4 regions of the Pseudoalteromonas shioyasakiensis genome follow, and region 3 is predicted to be linked to each of the others. Evidence: predicted binding sites of a transcription regulator. Region 3 holds the regulator's gene; each other region holds the start of a gene.

Evidence for each region. Region 3 encodes ArgR, which controls arginine synthesis, uptake and breakdown. Its sites were predicted from a motif close to ANTGAATANNTATTCANT; they were not measured.
Region 1: KQP93_RS04720 (OadG family protein) is a predicted target of ArgR. The motif match lies at 801-818, and genes of this name have one in related genera.
Region 2: argC (N-acetyl-gamma-glutamyl-phosphate reductase) is a predicted target of ArgR. The motif match lies at 1,489-1,506, and genes of this name have one in related genera.
Region 4: argA (amino-acid N-acetyltransferase) is a predicted target of ArgR. The motif match lies at 1,527-1,544, and genes of this name have one in related genera.

Annotation. Positions count from the first base shown of each region.
Region 1 covers NZ_CP077770.1:1,000,048-1,005,700, forward strand. Annotated here, with positions in the region: gene KQP93_RS04710 (hypothetical protein) at 1-99, opposite strand, end outside; gene KQP93_RS04715 (DUF1328 domain-containing protein) at 150-323, opposite strand; gene KQP93_RS04720 (OadG family protein) at 858-1,106, shown strand; gene oadA (sodium-extruding oxaloacetate decarboxylase subunit alpha) at 1,122-2,894, shown strand; gene KQP93_RS04730 (sodium ion-translocating decarboxylase subunit beta) at 2,905-4,035, shown strand; gene KQP93_RS04735 (hypothetical protein) at 4,163-4,339, shown strand; gene KQP93_RS04740 (peptidoglycan DD-metalloendopeptidase family protein) at 4,463-5,653, opposite strand, start outside.
Region 2 covers NZ_CP077770.1:689,924-695,576, reverse strand. Annotated here, with positions in the region: gene argB (acetylglutamate kinase) at 1-332, opposite strand, end outside; gene argC (N-acetyl-gamma-glutamyl-phosphate reductase) at 332-1,342, opposite strand; gene argE (acetylornithine deacetylase) at 1,564-2,730, shown strand; gene panP (pyridoxal-dependent aspartate 1-decarboxylase PanP) at 3,006-4,634, opposite strand; gene KQP93_RS03295 (bifunctional diguanylate cyclase/phosphodiesterase) at 4,883-5,653, shown strand, end outside.
Region 3 covers NZ_CP077770.1:3,105,562-3,111,214, forward strand. Annotated here, with positions in the region: gene ispB (octaprenyl diphosphate synthase) at 1-625, shown strand, start outside; gene mdh (malate dehydrogenase) at 715-1,650, opposite strand; gene argR (transcriptional regulator ArgR) at 1,876-2,343, shown strand; gene KQP93_RS14435 (Dyp-type peroxidase) at 2,340-3,239, opposite strand; gene KQP93_RS14440 (ABC transporter ATP-binding protein) at 3,291-4,334, opposite strand; gene KQP93_RS14445 (ABC transporter permease) at 4,331-5,653, opposite strand, start outside.
Region 4 covers NZ_CP077770.1:1,774,462-1,780,114, reverse strand. Annotated here, with positions in the region: gene KQP93_RS08230 (DUF3083 family protein) at 1-46, shown strand, start outside; gene argA (amino-acid N-acetyltransferase) at 124-1,464, opposite strand; gene sucD (succinate--CoA ligase subunit alpha) at 1,657-2,529, opposite strand; gene sucC (ADP-forming succinate--CoA ligase subunit beta) at 2,529-3,695, opposite strand; gene odhB (2-oxoglutarate dehydrogenase complex dihydrolipoyllysine-residue succinyltransferase) at 3,873-5,384, opposite strand; gene KQP93_RS08205 (2-oxoglutarate dehydrogenase E1 component) at 5,388-5,653, opposite strand, start outside.

The sequences.
Region 1 (5,653 bases), 1.7 Mb from region 3:
ACGCTCACCTGCGTCTTCAGCAGAGTTGTCTTCACAACCCATGATGAATAAACCTGAAAATAGGGCGATAGTAGCGGCTTTTAAAGTTGAATTTTTCATAATGAAATTCCTTGTAAATAAAAATAAAGTAAGTGGTTATCTGCTTTTAACTACTTAGGGACACTGCCTCTAAGTGCTCCTGATACCAGCGAAATAACTAGTAATACTAAAAATATAAAAAAGATAATCTTAGCGATGCCTGCAGCGGCTCCTGCGATACCGCCAAAACCTAACACTGCTGCGATTAACGCGATAACTAAAAAAGTAATTGTCCAGCGTAACATAGTGGTCTCCTTGGCTATTTAAATTTTCTTAAGTTCGATATAACTAAAGCGAGTTCTGTGCCAGAAGTTTTATTTTATATATTTCAATGGGTTGTGGTTTTTTGCTGTTCTTTAGAGGGTTCATCATTTGGTAACTTTTACGAGTAAGCATGTAACTTATTCATAGTGATATTTTTTCATATTGAGCTGAATGAGGAAAAAGAGAAATGCCTCGCTTATTGGTAAGACCAATTTAACTTTGTTTTGAGGGGGTGGCTCTAACACCTTGTTGTGCGTGGTTTTTAAGGATTTTACTACGGTTGGTTAATAGTTAAACATATAACGTCTGGCTATATTGACTATTTATATCATCTATAACGGGGCTTTAAATGCGCTAATAGTAGGGTGTTAATTATATGTGCGGCATGTTATTTTAAATTTAATTGGTTTTACCAATTTACAATGGTGCTATACAAATGAATTTTGTTTGTTATTATTGGTGCATAATTATTTAACAAAAATAACTTTTTATTTTAAGTAAGCGAGGGGAGTCGTATGGATATAGGTGGATTACTCACCACTGCGGCCAGTTTGATGGTGACAGGCATGGTAGGCGTGTTTGTTTTTCTGACTATTTTGATTTCAGCAGTCACTTTAATGTCAAAGATAGTGGGTCGGTTTGATGATCCTGCAACTGCAGAACCTACGCGTACAGCAAAAATTCAACCTCAACAGGGTGTGCCACAGGCACATATTGCAGCAATCAGCGCTGCAATTGCTCAATTTCGAAATAAACAAAAATAACGGGGCAGCTTAAACATGGCTAAATTAAAACTAACCGAATTAGTATTGCGTGACGCACACCAGTCTCTTTTGGCAACGCGTATGCGCTTAGACGACATGCTACCCATGGCAGAAAAACTCGATAATGCGGGTTATTGGTCAATTGAATCATGGGGTGGTGCGACGTTTGACTCGTGTATCCGTTATTTAGGTGAAGATCCTTGGCAACGTATTCGCGAGTTAAAAGCGGCAATGCCAAACACTAAGCAACAAATGCTACTGCGCGGACAAAATCTTCTAGGTTACCGTCATTATGCTGATGATGTAGTCGAAAAGTTTGTTGAACGTGCCCACAAAAACGGTGTTGATGTATTCCGTATTTTTGATGCGATGAACGATGTGCGTAACCTTGAAACTGCGATTAAAGCAGCAGTTAAAGTCGGTGCTCATGCTCAAGGTACTATTTCTTATACAGTAAGCCCTGTACATACGCTTGATATGTGGCTTGAGCTTGCAAAGCAACTAGAAGATCTTGGCTGTCATTCAATTTGTATTAAAGATATGGCGGGTTTATTAAAGCCATATGATTGCGAACAGTTGATCAAAGGCTTAAAAGAAACTGTATCTATTCCTATTGCGATGCAATGCCACGCGACGACAGGTTTAAGTACTGCAACTTACCAAAAAGCAATCGATGCGGGTATCGATATGCTTGATACGGCTATTTCTTCAATGAGTATGACCTATGGTCATAGCGCCACAGAAACCATTGTTTCAATTGTAGAAGGCACTGAGCGTGACACCGGTCTTGATTTAAACCAATTAGAAGAAATTGCAGCTTACTTCCGTGATGTACGCAAGAAATACGCTGCTTTTGAAGGCAGCCTTAAAGGTGTTGATGGGCGTATCTTATTAGCCCAAGTACCGGGCGGCATGTTAACGAACATGGAAAACCAGCTCAAAGAACAAGGCGCAGCTGATAAGCTTGATCAGGTATTACTTGAGATCCCGCGTGTTCGTGAAGACTTAGGTTACATTCCTCTAGTTACACCAACGTCGCAGATTGTTGGTACTCAAGCGGTACTCAATGTACTGACTGGCGAGCGTTATAAAACCATCACTAAAGAAACTGCGGGTGTGCTTAAAGGCGAGTATGGTGCAACACCAGCGCCAATGAATAAAGAACTACAAGAGCGTGTATTAGATGGCGCTGAAGCAATTACGTGCCGTCCTGCTGATAAGCTTGAGCCTGAACTTGAGAAGCTTGAAGCAGAGTTATTAAGTGAAGCTAAAGAGCAAGGTTTAGAGCTTGCTGATGAGGTGATTGATGATGTGCTTACTTATGCATTATTCCCTCAAATTGGCCTTAAGTTTATTAAAAACCGTAACAACCCTGATGCGTTTGAAGCCATTCCAACGGGTGAAGTTGCTAAGTCAGAAAGCAAACCTGCCTCTACAAGCCCTGCAAAAGCAGAGCAATATAGCGTGAAAGTTGATGGTAAAGTTTACGATGTGGTCGTAGCCCAAGGTGGTGAACTTAAAGAGGTAACCCTCAAAGACAGTGAGTTAATTCCTCAGTCAGCTTCAGCGTCAGCGGGCGAAACACTCAATGCACCATTGGCTGGTAATATTTTCAAAGTAAAAGTAAAACCAGGTCAAACTGTTAACGAAGGTGATGTGGTTATCATTATGGAAGCGATGAAAATGGAAACCGAAATTCGCGCTGCACACTCAGGCACAATAGCTGAAGTATTAGTAGCAGAAGGCGACTCTGTTGCCACTGGCGATGCGCTAATCGCACTGGCATAGGAGACAGAGGATGGATGGTGTTTTAAACCTCTGGCATGCCACGGGTATTGCTAACTTTACTTTTCCGGCATTGATCATGATTGCGGTTGGTTGCTTGTTACTCTATTTAGCAATCGCCCGTAACTTTGAGCCACTGTTGTTATTACCTATCGGCTTTGGGGCTATTTTAACTAATATCCCAGTTGCTGGGTTATCTGAGCCGGGTGGTCTTTTGTATTACGTGTACCATATCGGGATTGACTCTGGGGTATTCCCACTTTTGATCTTTATGGGCGTGGGTGCACTCACAGACTTTAGTGCCCTGATAGCAAATCCACGTATGTTGCTGTTAGGCGCGGCTGCGCAGTTTGGTATTTTTGCTACTTTATTTGGTGCAATTCTACTTAACTTTATTCCCGGCTTTGAGTTTTCGTTACAAGATGCATCGGCGATCGCCATTATTGGTGGTGCAGATGGACCAACGGCTATTTTCTTAGCATCTAAGCTGGCGCCAGACTTACTTGGTGCAATCGCAGTAGCGGCTTATTCATACATGGCACTTGTGCCAATTATTCAGCCGCCAATTATGCGTGCACTAACAACGCAAGAAGAGCGCGAAATTCAAATGCCGCAACTTCGAGCGGTATCGAAAAAAGAGAAAATTGTTTTTCCGTTAATGGTGCTTAGTTTAACTATCTTGTTTTTACCCGCAGCAACACCGCTTGTAGGTATGTTCTGTTTAGGTAACTTGATGCGTGAATCGGGCGTAGTTGATCGTTTAAGCAATAGTGCGCAAAACGAAATCATCAACATTACCACCATTTTCTTAGGCTTAGCGGTAGGCTCAAAGCTTGCTGCCGATAAGTTCTTAACCGTAGAAACAATCGGTATTTTGGTGTTAGGTGCTTTGGCCTTTGCAATTGGTACAGCTTCAGGCGTGTTTATGGCAAAAGGTCTGAATAAGATCTCTAAATCGCCAATCAACCCATTAGTAGGCGCAGCAGGTGTATCTGCGGTACCAATGGCAGCACGTGTGGTTAATAAGGTAGGTCTTGAGAGCAACCCGCATAACTTCTTGTTAATGCATGCCATGGGACCAAACGTAGCAGGGGTATTAGGAAGTGCCGTTGCAGCAGGTATTCTGTTAGCGATTGTTGGCTAACAATACGATTAAGTCGATTTACTTCCAACCGACTGGCGCAGTAATTTTACTGCGCTTTTTTTTGCCTATAGACTAGGGTCATCCTAAAGAAATTGTAGTTAAATGATAGTTGTGTAAGGAAGCCGCCATGAATGTTTTTATTATCTTATTATGCCTTTTTGTTGCCTTGGTTATTTTAATACCGCTACTTGAAAAGTATCAGTCTAAAATGGGGCTTGATGGCGCGACAAAGTATGCAAAGTATATTTGGCCACTGGTGATGATTTCGCTGATTATTCAACTTATCTATGTTCTTTTAAGGTAATAATTGTATTAACCCGCAGTGCCTTCAGTACTCGTTTTAGTAAAGTCTATAATAGTTTTAGCCAGATTTATTTAGGCACAAAAAAGCCGCTTCAATTGAAGCGGCTTTTACATGTTTACTTAACTACTTATTTAACGCTAATTGTAACTCACGGTTACGCTGTAATTGCGCTAAGAAGTTATCAGCAATCGGTTTAAACTTAGCTAGCTCATCGCGCGGTAAAGGCTCTGATTTAGGTAGTTTGACCGTTTTAGGGTTACGGTGTACACCGTTAACTAAGAATTCATAGTGTAAGTGTGGGCCCGTCACACGACCTGTCGCACCAACAGTACCAATCTTCTGGCCTTGTTTCACTTTCTGACCAGTTCTAACCATCTTTTTGTTTAAATGTAAGTACTTAGTCACATACTGTGTGCCATGGCTAATAAATACATAGTTACCATTGTATTTACTGTAGCCTGCTTTAATCACTTTACCATTACCCGATGATACAACTGGCGTACCTGTACGCGCTGCGTAATCAATACCGTTATGTGGTTTTACAGTTTTGGTCACTGGGTGTAAACGACGCGGGTTAAAGCTCGAACTAATATACTTAAAGTTAACAGGTGCGCGTAAGAAGGCTTTTTTCATGCTACGGCCTTCAGGCGTGTAGAAGTTACCATCAGTATGGCGAATAGCGGTATAACGCTCACCTTGGTTAATAAATTCTGCGGCAATAATTTTACCATCACCAATATACTCACCATCTACATAGTGAGACTCGTAAATAAGACCAAACTGATCACCTTTACGAATGTCATTAGCAAAGTCGACATCCCAACCGAAGATGTCAGCAAAATTCATAATTTGACGCTCGCTTAAGCCAGCGGCAATACCCGATGTCCAAAAGCTGTTAGAGATCTCACCGCCAGCAGATTTACTTAGCGTTTCGATTTCTTTGCTATCGATAGAAGTGTCGTAGTTACCTTCGTCATTTAATGTAACGTATAAGGTATCTGTTTTTGAGATCACATAACGTAGCTGCGCTAAAGAGCCATCTTCAGCGGTTGCAAAGCTTAAAATTTCGCCTGGGTGAATTTTAGTTAACTTACGAGTTTCAGCGTTGGTATTAACAAGTTTGTGTAATGTTTGCGCCGAAAAACCCGCACGTTTAAAAATAAGTGCTAAATTATCGCCATTACGTACTTCATGGTCGATAAGCTCGTATTCTGGAAGTTTTGCTGCTGCTTGCTGTGAATTAAGCTCAGTTAGTTTTTCGTTATCATCAACTTTAACTTGTAATTCGTAGCGTTTGCCAATTTCAAGTGCGTT
Region 2 (5,653 bases), 1.4 Mb from region 3:
TTAAGTTTTTCAGATACCAGTACACCCGCTTCATAAAGGCTTAAACCCACAGGTTTGTGGCCAGCGCTGATTGCTTGGCTCATCAATTGTTTATTGGCACAACCTGCAAGAGCACCAACAATATAAGGCATTTGCTCATTTGGGCTGATACGTAAACCTTGATGTTTTGCAGTTACAAAGCCGGCGTCTTTAAGCCAAGCATCCACCAAGGCACCACCACCATGAACAATGACAAAGTTATCTTGCTCAGAAGCTAAAACATCAAAAAGCGCTTTTGCGGCATCTGCGCTATTTAACACAGCACCACCGACTTTAATGATCCAAGTTTTCATTACAGCGCTCCTACTAAGCCAGTATGGTGAGGTTCACCCATGGCTAAATTAATGCACTGTAATGCTTGCCCTGCCGCACCTTTTAGGAGGTTATCAATCGCTGACATAACGATGAGTTGTTCACCTTTTTGTTGCCATGCAATATCAACAAATGGTTGCTTAGCCACGCCTTTAATGCTTGGAATTTTATTGCCAAGTAAACGAATTAACGGCTCGTTTGCTAATACTTGATAAGCCTCATTCACTTGCTCTGCAGTTACGCCTGGTTTTAATTGCACATAAATAGTTTCTAAAATTCCACGGGGGAAGTTACCCAAATGTGGCGTGAATAGCACAGGGTGACCAAGGTGCTGCTCAATCTCAGGTGTGTGTCTGTGGTTAAACAAGCCATAAGGAGCAAGTGACACTTCGCAAAAGTGGGTATTAACACTGGCTTTTCTACCAGCGCCTGTAACACCTGACACCGCATTAACAATAATGGCTTGATCAGTTAATAGCCCTGCTTCTTTAAGTGGTTTTAAAGAATTAAGTGCCGCTGTTGGGTAACAACCCGCTACAGCAACAAGGTTTGCTTTACTAATCGCATCGCTATTCCATTCAGCTAAACCATATGCTGCTTGCTCTAAAAGCTCAGGATGTTCATGTGCGAAACCGTAATAAGTTAGGTAATCCTCATTCCCAGCTAAACGGAAACCACCAGATAGGTCGAATACTTTTTTACCCATGGCTAAAAATTGGGGAGCAAGATCAACACTGACCTTGTGATCTGTACACAGGCATACATAGTCAGCATTGCTTTCGATATCTTTATACGCTCCAGCAGTTAGAGGTTGTAGTGGATACTCTAACAATCCAAGGTGCTCAGGGTATAAATCGCTTAATAATTGACCTTTATCTAAACTCCCTTCAGACACATAACATGCTTTAAGGGTCAGTTTTGGATGCTTAACAACTAAACTTGCTAGCTCTGCGCCGCTATAACCACTTGCGCCAATAATCACTACATTCATTGCTTACTTTTACCTATTAAATCTATTTATCGATACGCCTAAAATTACTCGCTCAATTGCGAATAAAAACACTGTCTAAAGTAATGAAATCAGGTTATCGTCGTTTCGTGTTCATCGTACAGCTTTACTAATATTTATGCTTAAAAAGTGAATTGATATTCATCATAAATACTTTTATATTGTTATGCAATTAGATTGAATAATTATTTTTGGATTTTTTTATGTCACTACCCTCTTTTATATCTATGTATCAGCAGCTAATTGCTGCCCCTTCAATTAGTGCGATTGAAGATTCTTTGTGCATGAGCAATAAAGGAGTTATTACCTTGCTCGCAGACTGGTGCGAAAGCCTTGGTTTTACATGTGAAATCACAGAGCTTGAAAACGGTAAAGGCCGTTACAACTTATTAGCGAAACGCGGTGAAGGAGATGGCGGTTTAATGCTTGCAGGTCATACTGATACGGTGCCATTTGATGATAGCCGCTGGAACTACGATCCGTTCAAACTTAGTGAGCATGACAATAAACTTTATGGTTTAGGTAGTATTGATATGAAGGGCTTTTTTGCCTTTGTATTGCAAGCAATTAGTGAGCTTGATGCTACGAAGCAAACAGAGCCACTATTAATTCTAGCCACAGCCGATGAAGAAACCACAATGGCGGGAGCACAACAAATTTGCCGCCACCCAGACTTAAAACCAGCGCGCTGTATTATTGGTGAGCCAACTGATATGACACCGGTATTTACTCATAAAGGCCATATGAGTACTGCGATTCGGGTAATTGGTCGCTCAGGCCATAGCTCTGATCCTGAACGTGGTTTAAACGCCATCGAAGTCATGCATAAAATGATTACAAAATTGTTAATCATCAAAGAAGAATTAAAGAATAAATATTCAGTTGAGCACTTTGAAATTCCGTACCCTACTTTGAACCTTGGTCATATTCATGGTGGCGACAATGCCAACCGCATTTGTGGTTGTTGTGAAATGCACATTGATATGCGGCCTTTACCTGGTTTAAGTGTGCAAGAACTGCAAGCGATTTTGCTAACTGCAGCAGAAGAAATTAATGTCCAATACCCAAATGCAGTGAGTGTTATCGACATGCATGAACCTATCCCAGCATTTAGTGGTAGCACTGATACAGCACTTGTGAAGTTGGCTGAAAAAGTCTCGGGTCAACCTGCTGTCGCTGTAAACTATTGTACAGAAGCCCCTTTCATTCAACAGCTTGGCTGCGAAACCATCGTCATGGGACCTGGCTCAATTAACCAAGCCCACCAGCCAGATGAGTTTTTGGCGATGGAAAAAATAAAACCTTCGCAAGCGATTATCAGTGACATGATTAAAGCTAGCTGCTTTAGTGAATATACCCAAACCACCTAAAGATGCGAGTTTCAGTTGGAATTAAAAGCGATTTAGACAAGGCATTGATTGCAAGTAATAGTGGTTCTATTGTTAAAATCAATAACGCAGTATAAATCGCTTTTAAACCAACCCTTCGGGCGCTTCACAGGCACTTACTCTCATCGTTGTTACTTCTTAAAAGGGACTACCATTCTTGCAAAGTAACGCCTTGATATTAAGCACCTGTGAAACGCTGAATTCTGCATCTTGAGGTGGCTTGGGTATAATAAAAAGGGAGCATCAAGCTCCCTTTTCTAATCCATGTACTTACTCAAGTACTTTTTAAATACCGGATCATTTTTCGCCAGCTCTTTTTGCTCCGCTAAAATATCTTTTAGAATTGCTTTAGAGGTTAACGGGTTGGCTAATACAACGCGAAATACCACGGTGGGTTGATGGTCATATTTTGCAGGAGTTAAACGTGTACGCGATACAAAAGAACGACCCGCTTCACGCTGACGCTTTTGCATGCTTGCAGTAAAGCGATTCAAAGAAGCGTAAATATCTAATTTCGTTTCTTCATCAGCATCTTTAAGCTTCGCTTGGATTTCTTTTGGTACGTAACGATAGGTTAATAAGCAAAGCTCTGGCTCTGAGATTAACTCAAAGTCTTCATCTTGCTTGATCATGTCGGCAAAAGTGCGGGCTTTTACGATACTGCGATCAATTAGCATCTCGTAGCCTTTACGGCCAATAACACGTAAGCAAGCATGTACTAACATTGCCATACCTGGGCGGCTGCCCTCAAGGGTATGACTGCCTAAATCTTTTGAGCCTTTACGAAGAATATATTCCGCATGATGCTCAATTGCATCCGTCGCAGCAGGGTCTTTAAATAACACCAGACCCGCTCCCATTGGTACATACATTTGTTTATGTGCATCAATAGTAATTGAATCAGCGCGTTCGATACCGCTTAAAAGGTGGCGGTAATTTGAAGATAGTAAGGTTGATCCACCCCATGCAGCGTCGACATGAAAATGACAGCCAAGTTCTTCGCTCAAATCAGCCATTTCATTTAGTGGGTCTATGCTGCCTGTTTCAGTCGTACCAGCAACACCCACGAGTGCCATTACCTTAATGCCAGACGCTTCAAGCTCATGAGCCTTTTTACGCATCGCATCGACATCGACTTTATTATTTTCGCCGGTTGCAATTGCGACAATGTTATCGCGACCGATGCCCAGTAAATCAACGGTTTTACCTAATGAGTAATGGCCTCGCTCAGAAACAAGTACAGCTAAGCCTTTGTAACCATAGTGCAGCATTCCAGCGATTAAACCCTGTGCAGCAATGCCTTTATAGTCACCATCGGCTTTTAATAAACGGTTTCGGGCTATCCATAGTGCAGTAATGTTAGCAACAGTGCCACCTGAACAAAATGCGCCTAATGACGTTTTCGCACTGTGCATCCATTTACTATAAAAGCTGTCGTCTTCACCATAAGCAAGGTGATGCATCATGCCCAAAACTTGTCTTTCTAGAGGCGTAAATGCCTTAGAAGTTTCAATTTTTACTAGGTTTTGGTTAAGACCGACCATTAACTTAGAAAGCGGTAACACAAAATGCGGTAATGCTGAGGTCATATGGCCAATAAAGCTCGGCGCAGCGGTATGAACAGAATGAGCAACCAACTGCTCCATAATGTCTTGAGCATAGTCAGAAACAAAGGTCGGCTCTTCTGGAATAGTAGCCGTTTGAAAGTCTTTTTCAATTTCGTGCAAAGGCTTTTCGATAGCAGCTATGTTCTCATTTAAGAACCCAGCTAAGTTGCTAGAAATTTCAGATTCGATTTTACTTAATGTCGAGTCTGGTGCTTCTGGCACCGTAAAAATACGAATCAAGCTTTCTTTAGAGGCGACGGCACAACGCTTTTGATCCATCCTAATACCCATAATTAGCAGCTAAAAATGCACCCGATGATGGGACATCTAGGTAAGCACTTTTGCGGCACTGTTTCTACGAAATTGGCTAACTTTACTGGAATATCACGAAAATGTCTCGCATAAAGCAAAAAAGCGCTAATTTCGATGACAAAAAAGTGATCAGTTAATGAAATTTGCAGTCATTTTATACTATCAGACACGCTTTTTTTGAGTATAATCAAACGATAACTGCAAAGGGAACCTCTATGCCCAAAGGAATGCAAAAAACCAGCTGGCTGCTATATGGCTTCGCCGCATTTTTTATTAGCTTATTTGTCTATATCTATTACACCTATGAAACCACGCGTAGTGAGATCATGGAGAATATCGATACCAAACTGCTTAATGCTGCGGTCAGTGTCAAACATATCCTAGGTGATGACTACCACAATATAGTTAATGCGGGCTTACCAATCTCTTCGGCAATATATAAAGACAAAAGCCGAGCCCTATCTGAGTATGCAAAACAAATGCAGCTTGCCTATGTGTACGCAATGGTACTGCGCGACGGCAAAGTCTACTTTAGTGCTTCGAGTTACACGCAAAAAGATCAAAACAATGGTCGAGTCACACAGTTTTTAGATGCCTATCCCGAAGCGACAGAACTTAATAAAGAAGCCTTTTTTTCGACAGAGCCGGTATTTGAGATATCAAAAGATCAATGGGGCTATTTTAAAAGCATCTTTGTGACTTTCGTCGATGATAATGGCCACACTTACATCACGGGCGCTGACATAACCATTAGTGATTTGAATCAGCAGCTGCAGCACAGTGTGACCCGTGCAATGATCACAGGCTGCTTCTTTTTCTTTATTGCAGCGCTAATTGCTGGGCTGTATTTTTTACAACTAAAACGCTCCCTCTCAACAGATGCTCGCACCGGCTTTGCTAACCATGTCGCGCTTGAATACTACATAAAAAAAACCACTAAACACCGTATGGAGCTAGCCGTTATTGCCATTAATGAGTTGGAAGAT
Region 3 (5,653 bases):
TACACGTTCATTTCAGCTTATGGTTGGCCTAGGTAAAATGCCAATCATGCAAATTTTAGCTGATGCAACCAATGTCATCGCTGAAGGTGAAGTGTTACAGCTAATGAACTGTAATGACCCTGACACGACAGAACAAAGCTATATGCAGGTTATTTACAGCAAAACGGCAAAATTGTTCGAAGCTGCAACCGGCCTTGCTGCAATCATTACCGAGCAAGACGAACAAACCCTTGAAGCATTAAACTTATACGGTATGCATCTTGGCACTGCATTCCAATTAGTCGATGATGTTCTTGATTACAACGCTGATGCCGAGCAACTTGGTAAAAACATTGGCGATGATTTAGCTGAAGGTAAACCTACCCTACCGCTTATCTACGCAATGCAAAAAGGCATACCAGAGCAAGTTAAGCTAGTACGCGAAGCAATTGAGCTTGGTAATGGTATGGACCACTTAGAGAGCATTCTAGCGGCATTAGCTGACACTAAGGCCCTTGAGTTTGCAATGCAAAAAGCTGAGCAAGAAGCTGACAAAGCAATTGCTTGTATTGCGTTCTTACCAGACACACCGTACAAACAAGCCTTAGAGAGTTTGGCACGCATCGCCGTTGCCCGCGATCACTAAACGCTATTTATTCGAGCCATTAAAAAAGCCTGCATTTGCAGGCTTTTTTGTTTTCGGCGATTTTAAAAATCGCCTATCATCTGTCGGAATTAACCGTTGATGAAATCAACACCTTCTTGGATGTCTTTGTTAAGTGTAGCTAGCATGTCGTTTTTAGCTTGCTCTTCGAATGCACTTAACTCACCGTAAGAAAGGATTTCTTCAACGCCGTTTTTACCTAGACGAACTGGGTGTGCGAAGTATGCTGCGTCACCGTTTTCAACTGCAACATATGCGTAATCAACAACTTCTTCACCTTGTAAACCTTTAACTAAAGACATACAGAAGCGTGCTGCTGCAGCACCCATTGAAAGAGTCGCTGAACCACCACCCGCTTTAGCGTTAACAACTTCAGTACCTGCGTTTTGGATACGTGGAGTTAATGCTGCAACTTCTTCGTCAGTGAAAGTAACACCTTCAACTTGAGAAAGAAGCGGAAGAATTGTAGTACCTGAGTGACCACCGATCACTGGAACTTTAACGTCAGTTGCGCTTAAACCTTTAAGTTCAGCAACAAATGCTTCTGAACGGATCACGTCAAGCGTTGTGATACCGAATACACGGTTAGCATCGTAAGTACCCGCTTTTTTGAATACTTCAGCAACGATTGGCACTGTGCCGTTTACTGGGTTAGTGATGATACCTACTAACGCTTTAGGACAGTTTCTAACGATGCCTTCAGCTAATGTTTTGATGATACCTGCGTTTACGTTGAAAAGGTCCGCACGGTCCATGCCTGGCTTACGTGGCATACCCGCTGGGATAAGAACGATATCACAACCAGCTAATGCTGCGTCTAGGCTGTCAGCACCAAAGCCTTCAACTTTAACGTCTGTTGGGATGTGAGAAAGATCAACCGCTACACCAGGAACAACAGGGGCAACATCGTATAACGATAATTCAGAACCTGCAGGTAAACTTGTTTTTAATAATAAAGACAATGCTTGGCCGATACCGCCAGCTGCGCCTAAAACAGCAACTTTCATTGGAATTCTCCGTAATTTGAGGTAGGAAATATTTGTGGCCCTAAAGATAATGAAATTAGCGACTAAAAACAAATTTATCCTGCTTATTTCGCGTATAATTTCGACCATAGTTGTAAACTTGGCTGTAAAGACACAGCATTTTGGACGACTTTGTAAACTAATACTGCATAAATATGCAGAGTTGTGTAGAATTACCCTACATTTTATGAATAAAGAAACGGCAACATGCAACCACAAGACAAACAAGAAGCACTGATCAAAGCGTTTAAAGCGCTATTAAAAGAAGAAAACTTCGGCTCACAAGGTGAGATTGTCGAAGCATTAAAAGAGCAAGGCTTTGATAATATTAGTCAAAGTAAAGTCTCTCGCATGTTAAGCAAGTTCGGTGCAGTACGTACTCGTAATGCAAAACAAGAAATGGTCTATTGTTTACCGGCTGAAATGGGTGTGCCAACAGCGAAAAGCCCACTGCGTCAGCTTGTTATTGATATTATGCATAACGAAATGATGATTATTATTCGCACCAGTCCAGGTGCAGCACAATTAATTGCTCGTTTACTTGATTCACTCGGTAAGGCGGATGGTGTACTCGGCACCATTGCAGGCGACGACACTATTTTTATCGCCCCTGCGAAGATTTCTGAAATCGATGTGACGCTTGATCGCGTGCGCACTTTATTCGATACCGTTTAAAGTTGCTTTAAGAAGTTTACTGACGGGGCGAAAAAGGCAGATCCCATATCGGCTTGAGTAAAATCGAGCCAATGATCATAGCAATCGCCCTGCCCCAAGCGACTTTTTAATACCTGTTCAAACCCATCCCCTTGCGCAGCACACGAAACCATTAAAATCCCCTGCTTATGCACATCACCAAATGGCATACTTTGGTTAAGTAATAGCGGCTGTCCATGCTCATCTTTTAATTCACTGCGAACCGCATGACTGGTTTCTACAGCAGGCACAATCAAGGTGTTATCTAGACGCGTGCGCCCCATGATTTGCTCTTGCTCAGACAACGATAAATGCTGCCAGACACTCAAATCATGCACAAAGCGCTGAACATGAATATAACTGCCTTGGTCTTCAAAGTGACCCGGTTTGTTGATAAGTGCTGTGCTGCGTTTTTGACGGCCATGAGGTGTATCGCCTGCATAAATAAAGCCGTTAAAATCACGTCCATCTAAAAACCGAAAATTACGGACCTGCTCCACCAGCTCAACATCCGGTGTTAATAATTTTAGAATTTGCAGAGCAAATAGGTGGTTTACATCTTCACGGTCTGAGCGAATTTGCACAAACAAGTCAAATGGCTGAGCACTAATCACATGCTCACTATGAGTCACATTCGGAAAGCTTTGCAATTGGCTAGGGATAAACTCGGGCAGAATATGCGGCCAATATTGAGCACCAAGGGCAACCACGCACGATAGCATGGCTTCTGAGAACTGATCAGCAAACTCATCTTGAATGATGCTAACGCGTTTTAGTTTTTTACGTAATGACTCATCATGGCCATCGTAAACATTAAAAAACAGGTGCAAACCATGTAAGTTTGCTTCAGCACAAATCCCAGATTGCGCTTGCGCCATAGTGAATCCTTAGCTTCTCGTTATTTGCACAAAGCCAAGGATCCAAGATTACTAATCATGAAAAAAATTGACTGTGTGCGGCATTATTTTTATTTTTACAGGCTGCTCAACAGCTAACACGCGGTCTTGCTCTGCAGCAACTTCACACTCTTGCCCTGCAATATTGATTCGATATACATAACGCGTACCGATAAAGCGCCTGTGCAAGATGGTTAAACTGTTTGCGTCACTGTGCGCAGCTTCACACAACTGAATATGGTGCGGCCTTATATACACTTGACCTTGCTGACAATCTGCATTGTTCGGTGTCAATGAGTGAACCACACCAAACGCCGTTTCGTATTCAGTTGGCGTTAATACTTTTGCCGTTAAGTATATGCCCGTACCAAGAAACTCTGCAACCACCTTTGAGTTAGGTTGGCTAAATAACTGCTCAGGAGAGCCTTGTTGGGCGATTTTTCCGCCATGCATAACCGCAAGCGTGTCAGCAAATGCGAAAGCTTCTTCCTTAGAGTGGGTAACAAATACCGCAGAAACCTGCTGAGCTTTAATAATGCGGCGTATATCAGCAATCAGCTCAAAACGCACTTGTGTATCAATATTCGAAAATGGCTCATCAAGTAATAATAAACTTGGTTTGTAAGCAAGTGCACGGGCTATTGCCACTCGTTGCTGCTGACCACCAGAAAGCTGATGCGGATATCGCTGTGCACAACCATCGAGTTTAACAAGGCTGAGCATTTCATCTACACGCTCTCGCTTTTGCCCTTTGCTCATATTGCTTAGGCCAAACGCTATGTTGTCGCTTACCGTTAAATGAGGAAACAGCGCATAGTCTTGGAACATCATGCCAATATTACGTTTTTCCGGTGCAACAAACAGCCCACTATCGTTGACTACTTTTGAATCTATACTCATATAGCCTTGCTCAGGCTGTAAAATCCCGGCAATTGCCTTTAAGGTTGTGGTTTTGCCACAGCCACTAGCGCCAAGCAAACAGACGATTTCATCTTGTTCAACATTGAGGTTTAGTTCACTCAACACCTGAGTCGCATTGTACTGATAAGCTAAGTCTTTAATTATCAAATGACTCATGAGTGATTTTGCTCCATCGAACGATTAACGAAATACAAAGGGATTAACCCAACTAACACGATAAACAAGGCTGAAATTGACGCAAGCTCCAATTGCTCATCACTAACATATTGAAAAACATGAGTAGCTAGGGTTTCAAAATTAAAAGGCCTGAGTAATAGAGCTGCAGGTAATTCTTTCATGCACTCAATAAATACTAACAAGCCAGCTGTTAGAATGCCGCGCTTTAACAGTGGTAAATGTACTCGCCACAAGGTTTGTAAGGGCCCTTTGCCCATTGATTGGCTGGCCATATCTAGCGATGGGCTAATACGTAAAAAACTGCTTTCAAGCGCGCCATGCGCAATCGCATAAAAACGTACAACATAAGCAAAAATCATTGCAAATAAAGTGCCGCTCAAAAGTAAGCCCGGTGATAGACCAAAAGGCTCAAGCCAATTGTTTAATGCATCATCTAGCTGAGTTAATGGTAGTAATACGGCAATGGCTAACACCGTACCAGGTAAGGCGTAGCCAGTACTTGCTAAACGCCCAGGGATCAAAGGGTAAGCTTGTTTCGCAATGCGCTGATAAAACAATACCAATAAGCTCAATAGGATAGTTGCAATACTCACCACAACAGCCACTTTAAAGCTTTGCCAAGCGTAATTAAAAAATGCCCCATTCCATGCTTCATCTGCATAGACAATGGCGTATTTAACTAACACCCCAACTGGTAAGATAAAAGCCAATACCAACACAACGGTACAAGCCAAGCTTGCAGCCCATGCCCCACCGCCTTTTAAGCGATACAAGGTTGCGCTGTTAACGCTTGACTGACGCTCATACACAGCTTGGTTGCGACGACTAAAGCGTTCAACCATGATGGTTAAAAACAAAATCAGTAACATAATGCCTGAAATTTTCGCCGCTGCAGTTAATGAGTAATAGCCAAGCCAAGTATCGTAAACAGCGGTCGTCAGTGTGCTCACAGCAAAGTAATTAACCGTAGCAAAATCAGCCATCGCTTCCATACTGATCAATGTAACGCCTGCCACAATCGCCCCACGACCAAGGGGCAAACTAACGCGTAAAAAGCTTTGTAATGGTGATAACCCCATCAGCTGACTAGCTTGTACTAGTTTAAAAGACTGCTCTCTGAGTGCCGTTTTAAAAATAAGGAATAAGTAAGGATAGAGTACCAAGGCAATCATAATAATAGCCCCAGTTAGTGTACGAATATCAAAAAACCAGTAATCGTCTGGTGATTGCCAACCAAACCAGTCTCGAAGGGCGATTTGTACTGGCCCTGCGTAATCAAGTAAGTCGGTATACACATA
Region 4 (5,653 bases), 1.3 Mb from region 3:
AGATTTACGCGTGCGTTTTTATCAGCACATTAACTATCAATATTAAGAGTATAACCAAGCCCCCTCAAGATGCAGAAACTCGCACCTTGGGGTGGTTTGGGTATATTAGAGGTGACGAATGCGTCACCTCTTATTACTGAGCTTAGTTAAATCTAGACGCAATACTTTTGAGCGGCGCTCATGGTTATAAAGCGCTTTTTTCTTCGCAGGTAGCTCATCAACTGTCACTATTTCAAAACTTTGCTCTAAAAACCAGTGAATGCTGCGTGTGGTGAGAGCAAATAAATGTGAATAACCTGCACGTTTAGCCTTATTAATAATAAACCTTAGTAGATAACTGCCGCGATCAGCATCTCGGTACTGAGGATGAACAGCCAAACTTGCAAATTCACCTACCTGTTCATCTGCAAACGGATACAAAGCCGCACAGGCTATAATAAGACCATCACGCTCAATAACCGTAAATTGTTCAATTTCGATTTCTAGCTGTTCACGTGAACGGCGCACCAAATAGCCTTGCTGTTCAAGCGGTCTAATAAGGTTAATGATTCCGGTAATATCAGCAATACTTGCACTTCGTAATTGCTCAGAGCTTTGCGGAGCGATTTGTGTACCAATACCATCTAACGAGAACAACTCTTGTAATAAGGCGCCGTCTTCTTTGTAACTAACAAGATGACAACGATGTACGCCACCTCGACACGCATCAATTGCAGCTTGTAAGAATACGGTTGCGCTTACACATGAATCTGGTTGCTTGCGATAGTTTACTAGTAGCTGCTCAGCTTCATTTGGCATTAACTCTGCAATCGCCTCACCATTTTCATCCAAAATACCGGCTTCTTTACAGAACCCAAGCATTTTATCAGCGCGTAGTTTAAGAGCTACTTGCGTAGCAATTTCTTCAGCAGTTAAGTTAAAGCTTTCACCTGTAACAGAAGCCGCTATTGGCCCAAGCAGAACAATTCCGTTGTTATCTAACTGGTGGCGAATACCGGCAACATCGATACGTCTCACTCTACCTGAATGATGATAGTCAACACCTTCATCGACACCTAAAGGCTGAGCAATAACAAAGTTGCCACTCACCACATTTAAAAATGAGCCAGACATAGGTGTGCTACTTAAAGACGTAGATAAACGCGCGGTTATATCAAACTGCATTGCACCCGCAACTTTCTTAATTACATCAAATGTTGCATTATCAGTTACCCGTATTTCATTATGAAACTGACTAGTTATGCCAACTTGTTCAAGTGCTGCGTTAAACTGTGGGCGAGCACCAAACACTAAAACAATCTTAATACCAAGACTAGTTAATAGCGCGACATCGTTGATGATGCTGCGACAACCAGACTGATCGATCGCCTCTCCGCCAAGCATAACAACGAATGTTTTACCGCGGTGAGCATTAACGTATGGGGTTGACTGGCGAAATCCATCTACCAATTCTGTGGTACGCACGTAATATTTACCTTATTAAAGTCGAGTGTTTTAATAAAAACAGATATACAAGCCACAAGTGTAGAGAATTTATATTCACAAATAAAGCATTATTATTCTTAATTTATGATTGGAATTTTTTGTAGGGAACAAAAAATGTTAGATACAAAAAAGGCCCGCATAAGCGAGCCTTTTTTAAGAGATTAGAGCTGATTACCAGCCTGTTTTCTCTTTAAGTGCATTACCGATGTCAGCTAGTGAACGTACAGTTTTTACGCCAGCAGCTTCTAATGCAGCAAATTTCTCATCAGCAGTACCTTTACCACCTGCGATGATTGCACCAGCGTGACCCATACGCTTACCTGGAGGTGCAGTAACACCCGCAATGTAAGAAACAACAGGTTTAGTCACGTTGTGCTTGATGTATTCTGCAGCTTCTTCTTCTGCAGTACCACCGATTTCACCGATCATAACGATAGCTTCAGTTTGCTCGTCTTTTTCGAACATTTCTAAAACGTCGATGAAGTTAGTGCCAGGGATTGGGTCACCACCGATACCAACACATGTTGATTGGCCGAAACCAGCGTCAGTAGTTTGCTTAACCGCTTCGTAAGTTAAAGTACCAGAACGCGATACGATACCTACTTTACCAGGCTTGTGGATGTGACCAGGCATGATACCGATCTTAGTTTCACCCGGAGTGATAACACCTGGGCAGTTAGGACCGATCATACGAACACCAGTTTCATCAAGCTTAACTTTAACGTCAACCATGTCTAGTGTTGGGATACCTTCAGTGATACAAACGATTAGCTCAATGCCAGCATTGATAGCTTCTAAGATTGCATCTTTACAGAAAGGTGCTGGTACGTAGATAACTGATGCAGTTGCGCCAGTTGCTTCAACAGCGTCACGAACAGTGTTGAATACTGGAAGACCAAGGTGCGTTTGACCGCCTTTACCTGGGCTTACACCACCAACCATTTGTGTACCGTACTCAAGCGCTTGCTCAGAGTGGAAAGTACCTTGGCCACCTGTGAAACCTTGACAGATAACTTTTGTATCTTTATTGATTAATACAGACATTATTTGCCCTCCGCAGCAGCAACAACTTTTTCAGCTGCGTCTGTTAGTGATTCAGCAGCGATGATGTTAAGGTCAGAACTAGCTAGTACTTCACGACCAAGTTCAGCGTTAGTACCTTCTAGACGTACTACTACAGGAACGTTTACACCCACTTCTTTAACTGCGCCGATGATACCTTCTGCGATCATGTCACAACGAACGATACCACCAAAGATGTTAACTAAAACAGCTTTAACGTTGTCGTCAGATAAGATGATCTTGAATGCTTCAGATACACGCTCTTTAGTTGCACCGCCACCAACATCTAGGAAGTTAGCTGGCTTGCCACCGTGTAGGTTTACGATGTCCATAGTACCCATCGCTAGGCCTGCACCGTTAACCATACAACCAACGTTACCGTCTAGTGCAACGTAGTTAAGCTCGAAGCTTGCTGCGTGAGCTTCACGCGCATCTTCTTGTGAAGGATCGTGCATTTCACGGATTTTAGGTTGACGGTAAAGCGCGTTACCATCTACACCGATTTTACCGTCTAGACAGTGAAGGTTACCTTCGTCTGTGATTACTAGCGGGTTGATTTCTAATAGTGCGAAATCGAAATCGTTGAACATGTTAGCAAGACCCATGAAGATCTTAACGAACTGTTTCATTTGAGTAGGGTTTAAACCTAGTTTGAAACCTAACTCGCGAGCTTGGTAAGCTTGAGGACCAACTAGTGGGTCGATCTCAGCTTTGTGAATTAGTTCTGGAGTTTCTTCTGCAACTTGCTCGATTTCAACACCACCTTCAGTAGATGCCATGAAAACAACTTTACGAGAAGCACGATCTACTACAGCGCCAAGGTATAATTCGTTAGCGATGTCAGTGCAGCTTTCAACAAGAATTTTTGATACTGGCTGACCATTTTCGTCTGTTTGGTAAGTAACTAAGTTTTTACCTAACCAGTTCGCAGCGAACTCTTTAACTTCGTCAGTTGTTTTAACTAGCTTAACACCGCCAGCTTTACCACGGCCACCTGCGTGAACCTGTGTTTTAACAACCCACATATCACCGCCGATTTTCTCAGCAGCTGCTGCAGCTTCTTCAGGTGTATCGCAAGCGAAACCTTGAGAAACTGGTAAACCATATTCGGCAAAAAGTTGTTTTGCCTGATACTCATGCAAATTCATGATGCTTTATCCAATTTTTTATACTAAAAGAGCTGAATATTTATGCAAAATAAACAGCTATCCCAAATTGCGCACTTAGTATAAATCCCAAGGCTCCACATGAAAACCCCAGTTAGACCAAAGGCGCAAAAAAAAAGCTGTGAACGAGGTTCACAGCTTAGTTTTCATACAACCAGATTAAACATCTAGTAGTAAACGAGTCGGATCTTCAAGTAACTCTTTAATTGTTACTAAGAAACCTACTGATTCTTTACCATCGATTTGGCGGTGATCATAAGATAACGCTAAGTACATCATAGGTAAGATTTCAACTTTACCATTTACAGCCATAGGACGCTCTTGGATTTTGTGCATACCTAAGATTGAAGACTGTGGTAAGTTGATGATTGGTGTAGATAGTAATGAACCGAATACACCACCGTTAGTGATAGTGAAGTTACCACCTGTCATATCATCAAGTGATAATTTACCGTCACGACCTTTAAGCGCTAGCTCACGGATACCTTTTTCGATTTCAGCAACTGATAGCTTGTCACAGTCTTTAAGAACTGGAGTAACAAGACCACGAGGTGTAGAAACCGCGATGCTGATGTCGAAGTAGTTGTGATAAACAATATCATCACCGTCGATAGACGCATTTACTTCAGGGAAACGCTTAAGTGCTTCAGTAACTGCTTTCACGTAGAAAGACATGAAGCCTAAACGGATACCGTGACGCTTTTCGAATACTTCTTGGTACTGCTTACGAAGGTCCATGATTGGCTTCATGTTAACTTCGTTGAAAGTCGTTAACATTGCAGTTGAGTTTTTCGCTTCAAGAAGACGATTAGCGATTGTTTTACGTAAACGAGTCATAGGAACACGTTTTTGTGTACGGTCACCCATAGGTGCTGCTGGCGCTGCTGCTTCTGCTTTAGGAGCTGCTGCCGGTGCTTTTAAGAATGTATCAACATCTTCTTTGGTTACACGGCCATTTTTGCCAGTACCTTTGATTTTTGATGCATCAAGGCCTTTCTCAGCGATTAAACGACGAACTGACGGCGTTAATACGTCAGAGCTGTCATTTGATTCGCTTGCTGGTGCTGCTTCAGCTTTAGGAGCTGCGGCTGCCGGTGCTGCACCCGCTTTAACTGTACCAATTACTTGCTCACCAAGTACTGTTTCGCCTTCAGCGTGAATGTGCTCACCCATGATACCGTCTTCTTGAGCAACAACTTCAAGAACAACTTTATCAGTTTCGATGTCAACAAGGTTTTGGTCGCGAGTTACCGCTTCACCTGGTTGAACGTGCCAAGTAGCAATTGTCGCGTCTGCGACTGATTCTGGAAGTACAGGTACTTTAATGTCCACTTCTTTACCTTCTGATGCTGGTGCTGATTGCGCCGCTGGCGCGTCTTCTGATTTAGCTGGTGCAGATTCTTGAGCAGAGTCGTCACTTGCTGGTGCAGCATCTGCATCACCAAGTAATGCAATTACTTGTTCGCCAAGTACCGTTGCACCTTCTTCTTGTGAAATTTCAGTGATTACACCGTCATTTGGTGCAACAACTTCTAAAACAACTTTATCTGTTTCGATATCAACTAAGTTTTGGTCGCGGCTTACTTTGTCGCCAACACTTACGTGCCATGTTGCAACTGTAGCATCAGCAACCGACTCAGGAAGTACAGGAACTTTAATTTCTGTGCTCATTGCTTATCCTTTCTTTTCAATAGTAAGCGCATCTGCAATTAGCGCTTGTTGTTCTTTATTATGCACTGACATGTAACCACACGCTGGTGATGCTGATGCTTTACGACCTGCGTAAGTTAATTTAGCACCAGCTGGGATTGCGTCAACAAAGTGGTGTTGAGAACAATACCATGCACCTTGGTTTTGTGGCTCTTCTTGACACCAAACAAAATCTTTAACGTGTTGGTAACGCTGCATGATTGTATCCATCTCAGCGTGTGGGAATGGAT